2 regions of the Actinosynnema sp. NPDC059797 genome follow, and region 1 is predicted to be linked to the other one. Evidence: riboswitches for the same ligand, from Rfam matches in the RefSeq annotation. Region 1 holds a riboswitch; the other holds the start of a gene.
The links. Region 1 has a riboswitch for glycine ahead of gcvT (glycine cleavage system aminomethyltransferase GcvT). Riboswitches for the same ligand answer to the same signal wherever they lie in the genome.
Positions count from the first base shown of each region.

Region 2: another riboswitch for glycine. It lies ahead of gcvP (aminomethyl-transferring glycine dehydrogenase); the one in region 1 lies ahead of gcvT (glycine cleavage system aminomethyltransferase GcvT).

Region 1 is NZ_JBHWIE010000228.1:6,623-11,030, forward strand. It holds gene ACFV4N_RS31855 (helix-turn-helix transcriptional regulator) at 145-630, shown strand; gene ACFV4N_RS31860 (hypothetical protein) at 815-1,189, shown strand; gene ACFV4N_RS31865 (DUF3817 domain-containing protein) at 1,205-1,507, shown strand; glycine riboswitch at 1,570-1,661, shown strand; glycine riboswitch at 1,663-1,752, shown strand; gene gcvT (glycine cleavage system aminomethyltransferase GcvT) at 1,864-2,964, shown strand; gene glyA (serine hydroxymethyltransferase) at 2,982-4,247, shown strand; partial or broken gene ACFV4N_RS31880 (malonic semialdehyde reductase) at 4,326-4,408, shown strand, end outside.
Region 2 is NZ_JBHWIE010000293.1:375-4,782, reverse strand. It holds gene ACFV4N_RS34825 (MerR family transcriptional regulator) at 755-1,330, shown strand; glycine riboswitch at 1,542-1,631, shown strand; gene gcvP (aminomethyl-transferring glycine dehydrogenase) at 1,782-4,408, shown strand, end outside.

The DNA.
Region 1 (4,408 bases):
GCCTCCATCGTTGGACCGTACGGGTGGAATGAGGGCTATAACGCGCTGGTAACAGGGTTTTTGACAAACCGGGGTCTAGCGGTTGTCGGTACCCGCTAATACGGTGCGCTGCATTGGCTGATCTTCGACCGACGAGGAGGCAGAATGGTCGAGGACTCCGGAGTCGACGAGCTGCTGAGGCAGTGGGCGGCCGAGCGCTCGGACGACGCCGAGCTGCAGGAGGTGAACCGGATCAAGGACGCGTGGCTCGCGGAAGCCCCGCCGTCCCCCGGTATCCCCGTGCAGCGGGCGACTGGTGGTCACCGCGGTCTGGTGCGGGTCGAGTCCGCTGACCCCGCCTACGTGGCGGCGATGCGGAAGCGGGCGCCCGAGGTGCCCGAGGGCCTGCTCGCGGCCGCCGCCAGCTACTGGCAGCTGGTGGGCGACCTGTCCGAGGCGGAGCAGTGGTGGGACGCGGGCATCAGCCCGCTGGACCAGCGCGCTCTGGACTACCGGGCGGCCGGGCTCACGCCCGCCGACCTCGGTCGTCGGCTCGGGCCGATGACGGTGCTCCAGCACCTGCGTCGGGGCAGTGCGGCGGCCTGGTGCGTGGCCAGGTTGCAGAGGCAACGCCGGGACGGCGTGGCCTAGTCCGGAAACGAGAGGGGCGGGCTCCTGTGGTCGGGAGCCCATGCCCGAGGGGTGGGCTCCTGCGGAGGAGCCCTCGCCCGAGGGGGTGCCGGGGACGCCACCGCGACCTGCTCCGAGCGGGAAGACCCCGAACCCGGCAAACCCGACCGTTCGACCTGCTCGGCGCGCGAAGTACCCTGGAGCCGTGCCGGGCCTCATCACCCCCAAGCGGACCGCCATCGCGCTGGTCTGCGTGCTCTCCCTGATCGTGTGCTGCGGCCTCGCCTACTGGCAGTGGGCGCGGTTCTCCCAGGCCGGCGGCACGTTCCAGAACCTCGGCTACGTCTTCCAGTGGCCCCTGTTCGGCCTCTTCCCCGCCTTCATGGTGTGGCGCATCCGCAAGCTGGACGCCCAGCGCAAGGCCGAGGCCGCCGCCGGCCCGCCCGAGGAGCCGGTGGTCGAGCCGGTCGGGCGGGTGGTTACGGTTGAGCCCGTCAGGAGAGCGCACGACGACGAGGACGACGAGCTGGCGGCCTACAACCGCATGCTCGCCGAGTTGCACGCGCGGGACCAGCGGTGAGGCGAAGGTAGGGCGATGGACGGCGCGTTGACCAGGTTCCGGTTCATGGCTTACGTGGTCGGTGTCGGCCTGCTGCTGCTCGTGGCCGCCATGTTCGCCAAGTACGTGGGCGACAACGAGACCATGATGCGGATCGTCGGCCCCGTGCACGGCTTCCTCTACGCGGTCTACCTGGTGCTGACCGTCGACCTGGCGCTCAAGGCCCGCTGGTCGATCAAGGGCACGGCCCTGGTGCTGATCGCCGGCACGATCCCGTTCGTGTCGTTCTACGCCGAGCGCAAGGTCGTGGCGAACCTCCGGACCGGCAAGGCCCTGTGACCAGGGTTGACCGGGCCGCCCGGCCCGCCTAGCGTCTGGCGGTACCAACTGAACACGGCCGTCGACGTCGCGCGGGAGAGTCCCCAGGCGAGCTGGGGCGCCGAAGGAGCAACCCCTCCCCGGAATCTCTCAGGCACAGCTACCGCCGACGAAGGCAACTCTGGAAAGCAGGCGCCCGGCGCGCCTCGCCCACGGTGCAAGCCGCTCACCAGCGGTGAAGCTCTCAGGCTCATGACAGAGGGGGAGGCTCACTCAGACGAGGAGTCTCCGATGGACCGTGTCATCCTTCACACGTGCCCGCCGACCCGACCGGTCGGCGCTACCGGCATGTCCGCACCCCGGGAGGACCGCGCCTGATGGAAAGCCGCCGCACGCCCCTGCACGCCGAGCACGAGGCCCTGGGCGCCATGTTCACCGACTTCGCGGGCTGGCGGATGCCGCTGCGCTACGACAGCGAGCTGGCCGAGCACCGCGCGGTGCGCACGTCGGCGGGCCTGTTCGACCTGACCCACATGGGTGAGATCGTGCTCACCGGGCCGGAGGCGGGCGCCGCCCTGGACCACGCCCTGGTCGGGCACGCCTCCGCGATCGGCGTCGGCCGCGCCCGCTACACCATGATCTGCGAGGCCGACGGCGGCGTGGTCGACGACCTGATCGTCTACCGGCTGGGCGACCAGGAGTACCTGGTCGTGGCGAACGCCTCCAACGCGGCCGTCGTGCACGAGGCGCTGGTGGAGCGGGCCGCGGGCTTCGACACCGCCGTCGAGGACCGCTCGACCGACTACGCGCTGCTGGCCGTGCAGGGCCCGAACTCCACGGCGATCCTCGCCGGCCTCACCCCGACCGACCTGTCGGCGGTCAAGTACTACGCCTCCTACCCGACCGAGGTGGCCGGCAAGCCCGTGCTGCTGGCCCGCACCGGCTACACCGGCGAGGACGGCTTCGAGCTGTTCACCGCGCCGGCCGACGCCGCCCACGTGTGGCGGGCGCTGCTGGAGGCGGGCGCGCCGCACGACCTGAAGCCCGCCGGCCTCGGCTGCCGCGACACGCTGCGGCTGGAGGCGGGCATGCCGCTGTACGGCAACGAGCTGGGCCGCGACCGCACGCCGTTCCACGCGAACCTGGGCCGGGTGGTCAAGCTCGACAAGCCGGGCGACTTCGTCGGCCGCGACGCGCTGGCCGCCGTCGCCGAGCGGGGCGTGGACACCGCCCTGGTCGGCCTCAAGACCACCTCGCGCCGCGCGCCGCGGCACGGGTACCCGGTGCTGGACGCGGCGGGCGACCCGATCGGCGAGGTCACCAGCGGCGCCCTGTCGCCGACGCTGGGCTACTCGGTGGCCATGGCCTACGTGGCCGTCGACCACACCCGGCCGGGCACGCCGCTGTTCGTCGACGTCCGGGGCAAGCGCGAGCCGGTGGAAGTCGTCGCCCTGCCGTTCTACAAGCGAACCAGCTGACCCCAGGAGAGATCCCCATGTCCGAGCACTTCAACACCTCCCTCGCGGAGTTCGACCCGGAGGTCGCGGACGCGGTCGCCGCCGAGCTGCACCGGCAGCAGAGCACGCTGGAGATGATCGCCTCCGAGAACTTCACGCCGGTGTCGGTGCTCCAGGCGCAGGGTTCGGTGCTGACCAACAAGTACGCCGAGGGCTACCCGGGCCGCCGGTACTACGGCGGCTGCGAGAACGTCGACGTGATCGAGCGGCTGGCCATCGAGCGGGTCAAGGCGCTGTTCGGCGCGGGCTTCGCCAACGTGCAGCCGCACTCGGGCGCGCAGGCCAACGCGTGCGCGATGTTCGCCCTGCTCCAGCCCGGCGACACGATCCTGGGCCTCGACCTGGCCCACGGCGGCCACCTCACGCACGGCATGAGGATCAACTTCTCCGGCAAGCTCTACAACGTGGTGCCCTACCACGTGTCGGACGCCGACGGCCGCGTCGACATGGCGGAGGTCGAGCGGCTGGCGCAGGAGCACCGGCCCAAGCTGATCGTGGCCGGCTGGTCGGCCTACCCGCGCCAGTTGGACTTCGCCGAGTTCCGCCGCATCGCGGACTCGGTCGAGGCCTACCTGATGGTGGACATGGCGCACTTCGCCGGCCTGGTCGCGGCGGGCCTGCACCCCAGCCCCGTGCCGCACGCGCACGTGGTGACCACCACCACGCACAAGACGCTGGGCGGCCCCCGCGGCGGCGTGATCCTGACCAACGAGGCCGACCTCGCCAAGAAGATCAACTCGGCCGTGTTCCCCGGCCAGCAGGGCGGCCCGCTGGAGCACGTGATCGCGGGCAAGGCGGTGGCGTTCAAGCACGCCGCGTCACCGGAGTTCGCCGACCGCCAGCGCCGCACGGTCGAGGGCGCGAAGATCCTCGCCGACCGCCTGGCGCAGCCCGACGCGGCCGCCGCCGGCGTGAAGGTCCTCACCGGCGGCACGGACGTGCACCTGGTGCTGGTCGACCTGGTGGCGTCCGAACTGGACGGCAAGCAGGCCGAGGACCGGCTGCACGAGGTCGGCATCACGGTCAACCGCAACGCGGTGCCGAACGACCCCCGCCCCCCGATGGTCACCTCCGGCCTGCGCATCGGCACGCCCGCCCTGGCCACGCGCGGCTTCGGCGCGGCGGACTTCACCGAAGTGGCCGACGTCATCGCGGCCGCCCTCCAGCCGTCGCCGGACCTGGCGGAGCTGCGGGCGCGCGTGGACGTGCTGGCGGCCAAGCACCCGCTGTACCCGAACCTGTGAAGCACGGCACGAAATAGTTCGAGTTTCCTCGAGGTTGTCCCGCGTGCACCCGCCTGCGGGACAACCGAAGGGAACACCATGACCGCGGCACTCGCCCCCGAGGCCCAGGACCTGCTCTTCCGCGAGGCGCGCACCGCCAACGCGTTCACCGCCGAACCGGT
Region 2 (4,408 bases), on a different contig from region 1:
CCTGAGCCACCGGGCTCTTCCGACCCGCGCTTGAACAGGGGTCCCCGCCCAGGGGACCCCTGGAGCGTTTCGCCGCCCGGTCGAAGCCGCACCGCCGCACCGGCCACCGACGCGCCTCCGCCCGCCACCGGCGCGCCTCCACCGACGGCCAGCGCGCCTCCACCGACGGCCGGCACGTCTCCACCGATGCCGGTTGCCGCGCCTCACCTCACCTGCGTGGCCGCGGGCGGTGCGCGGGGTGGGGCGCGATCCGCGGACAACCTCGGCGGGCGGGCTGCCGGGGCGTGCCGAAACCCCCACCCCACCGGTCGGGCGAACCTCGGGAACGGACCCCGCGCGACCCGTCGGCGACCCCCGGTCCAGCCCCCGCCAAACCCCGGTCGCCGGGCCTCCACCCGCGACGGGCGGGTACCACCTGCGAGAGGCCCGACCACTGGTCCGAACCCCTCGCAGGTGTGTGCGGTGCGTTGTGGATCAACCCCGCGTGCCACCCCCCGGTGTCACACTTCTGGATTACACAACGTCAGCAATCCTCTGCTAAACGATCACTAAACGTCACCCGAATGGCTTACAACCGTCGGCTCTCTCAACCTCTACCTCAGGTTGAGGTCAGACACGTCCCGCGCGTCGCGTTGACCTGCCCCCTAGGCGGTCTTACCGTCGAGCTCAGGTGAATTGCCACGGTGTGATTCGGGCACCGCGGCGGCTTCACGTTGGTCGCCGGTCGTCGTGGCCGGACCGAGGGGAGGCAGGCGTGGTCGAGGAAGCGCCCATCATCCGGGCCGGTTCCGGCTCCGGCGAACAGGGCGAGCTGTTCCCGGACTCCTCGCTGCCGGACGAACTCGTGGGGTACCGCGGCCCCGCCGCGTGCCAGATCGCGGGCATCACCTACCGCCAGCTCGACTACTGGGCCCGCACCGACCTGGTCAGCCCGACGATAAGGAGCGCGCACGGCTCCGGCAGCCAGCGGCTGTACTCGTTCAAGGACATCCTCGTCCTGAAGGTCGTCAAGCGGCTCCTGGACACCGGCGTCTCGCTCCAGAACATCCGGGTCGCGGTCGACCACCTCCGCCGCCGGGGCGTGCAGGACCTGGCCCGCATCACGCTGTTCAGCGACGGCACCACGGTCTACGAGTGCACCTCGCCCGAGGAGGTCGTCGACCTGCTCCAGGGCGGCCAGGGCGTGTTCGGCATCGCGGTCAGCGGCGCCATGCGGGAGATCAGCGGCACCATCCACGAGTTCCCCGCCGAGCGCGCGGACGGCGCCGAGATCGTCCCGGCCCCGAACGACGAGCTGTCACGCCGCCGCCGCACCCGCGCCACCGGCTGAGCGAACGGCGGGGAGCGACACCGCGGGGGAGCGGACGACCGGAGCACCGACCACGGCGCGAGAACGGCGCGGACACGACATGTTGCAGCCGGGTACCTCGGGTGTGCCCACCGGGAAACCCGGTCAAACCCGGTTGTCCAGCCATTGAGATCCACGTCGCGCCGACGGGACCCGCGCGACCGCCGCCGGGTACGATTCGCGCGTAGTCGCTTTATCCCGCGCGGGAGAGTCCGAGCCCGCTCGGCGCCGAAGGAGCAAATCCTCCCCGGAACCTCTCAGGCGCAAGGACCGCGCGGGTGAGACGCCTCTGGAAAGCGGGTCGGGCAAGAAGACCCCGCCGACGGTGCAAGCCCGGCCACCACCGGGTGAAGCTCTCAGGCGCCCGACGACGGGCAGGAGACAGAGGGGGAGGGCAACGGCAGCAGTGTGCCCGTAGCCCCGGAGGCGACACATGACGCAGGACCGCATCCCCCTCGCCGCTCTCGAGCACGGCACCCCCTTCGCCGACCGGCACGTGGGCCCCCGGCCCGCCGAGCTGGCGCGCATCCTCGACGTGATCGGCGTCGGCTCCCTGGAGGAGCTGGCCCAGCACGCGGTGCCCGAGTCGATCCGCGAGCGCGACCTGGTGCTGGACCTGCCCTCGCCCGCCACCGAGACCGAGGCCCTGGCCGAGCTGCGCGCCCTGGCGGCCCGCAACCGCCCGATGACCCAGATGATCGGCCTCGGCTACTACGGCACCACCACGCCGCCGGTGATCCGCCGCAACGTGCTGGAGAACCCCGCCTGGTACACCGCGTACACGCCCTACCAGCCGGAGATCTCCCAGGGCCGGCTGGAGGCCCTGCTGAACTTCCAGACCGTCGTCGGCGACCTCACCGGCCTGCCGCTGGCCAACGCCTCCATGCTGGACGAGTCCACGGCCGCCGCCGAGGCGATGACGCTGGTCCGCCGCGCCGGCCGGGCCAAGTCGAACAAGTTCGTGGTCGACGCCGACACGCTGCCGCAGACCCTCGCCGTCATCGAGACCCGCGCCGAGCCGCTGGGCATCGAGGTCGTCACCGCCGACCTGTCGCAGGGCCTGGAGGGCCTCGGCCTGGGCGGCGACTTCTTCGGCGTGCTGCTGTCCTACCCCGGCGCGTCCGGCGTGGTCCGCGACCACGCGTCGGTCATCGAGGAGGTCCACCGGGCCGGCGCGCAGGCCGTCGTGGCCGCCGACCTGCTGGCGCTGGCGCTGCTGCGCCCGCCCGGCGAGATCGGCGCGGACGTCGTGGTCGGCACCACCCAGCGCTTCGGCGTGCCGATGAGCTTCGGCGGGCCCCACGCCGGCTACATGGCCGTCCGCCAGGGCCTGGAGCGGCAGCTCCCGGGCCGCCTGGTCGGCGTGTCCGTGGACGCCGACGGCAACCCGGCCTACCGGCTGGCGCTCCAGACGCGCGAGCAGCACATCCGCCGCGAGAAGGCCACCAGCAACATCTGCACCGCGCAGGTCCTGCTGGCCGTGATCGCCTCCATGTACGCCGTCTACCACGGCCCGGAGGGCCTGAAGGCCATCGCGACCCGCGCCCACCGCATGGCGACCGTGCTGGCCGCGGGCCTGTGCGAGGCCGGGGTCGAGGTGGTGCACGGCGAGTTCTTCGACACCGTGCGCGCCCGCGTCGAGGGCCGGGCCGCCGAGGTCGTGGCCGCGGCGCGCGAGCTGGGCGTGAACCTGTGGCGGGTGGACGACGACGTCGTGTCCGTCTCCTGCGACGAGACCACCACGCGCGAGCACCTGGACCTGGTGTGGAAGGCGTTCGGCGTCACCGTGGCCGACGTGGACGGCCTGGACGCCGACACCGCCGACGGCATCCCCGCCGACCTGCGCCGCACCTCCGAGTACCTGACCCACCCGGTGTTCCACACCCACCGCTCGGAGACCGCGCTGCTGCGCTACCTGCGGTCCCTGTCGGACAAGGACGTGGCGCTGGACCGCAGCATGATCCCGCTGGGCTCGTGCACGATGAAGCTCAACGCCACGGCCGAGATGGAGCCCATCACCTGGCCGGAGTTCGCCGAGCTGCACCCGTTCGCGCCGGTCGAGGACGCCGCCGGGTACCTGGAGCTGATCGGCGACCTGGAGCGGTGGCTGGCCGAGGTCACCGGCTACGACGCCGTGTCGCTCCAGCCCAACGCGGGCAGCCAGGGCGAGTTCGCGGGCCTGCTGGCCATCCGCGCCTACCACCGCGCCAACGGCGACGCGCACCGCGACGTGTGCCTGATCCCCTCCAGCGCGCACGGCACCAACGCCGCGTCCGCGGTCATGGCGGGCATGCGGGTCGTGGTGGTCAAGTGCGACGACAAGGGCAACGTGGACCTGGGCCACCTGCGCGAGACGGTCGAGGCGCACCGGGACGACCTGGCCGCCATCATGATCACCTACCCGTCGACGCACGGCGTGTACGAGGACACCGTGCGCGAGGTGTGCGGGCTGGTGCACGACGCGGGCGGCCAGGTGTACGTGGACGGCGCGAACCTCAACGCCCTGATCGGCCTGGCGCAGTACGGCAAGTTCGGCTCGGACGTGTCCCACCTGAACCTGCACAAGACGTTCTGCATCCCGCACGGCGGCGGCGGCCCCGGCGTCGGCCCGATCGGCGTGCGGTCGCACCTGGCGCCGTTCCTGCCCAACCACCCGCTCCAGCCGGCCGCCGGCCCCGCCACGGGCGTCGGCCCGATCAGCGGCGCGCCGTGGGGCTCGGCGTCGATCCTGCCGATCTCGTGGGCGTACGTGCGGATGATGGGCGCCGACGGCCTGCGCCGGGCGACCCTGACCGCGGTGGCCGCGGCGAACTACGTGGCGCGGCGGCTGGACGAGCACTTCCCGGTGCTCTACACCGGCGAGGGCGGCTTCGTGGCCCACGAGTGCATCCTCGACCTGCGGCAGATCACCAAGGCGACCGGCGTGACCGTGGACGACGTGGCCAAGCGGCTGGCCGACTACGGCCTGCACGCGCCGACCATGTCGTTCCCGGTGGCGGGGACGCTGATGGTGGAGCCGACCGAGAGCGAGGACCTGGCCGAGATCGACCGGTTCATCGA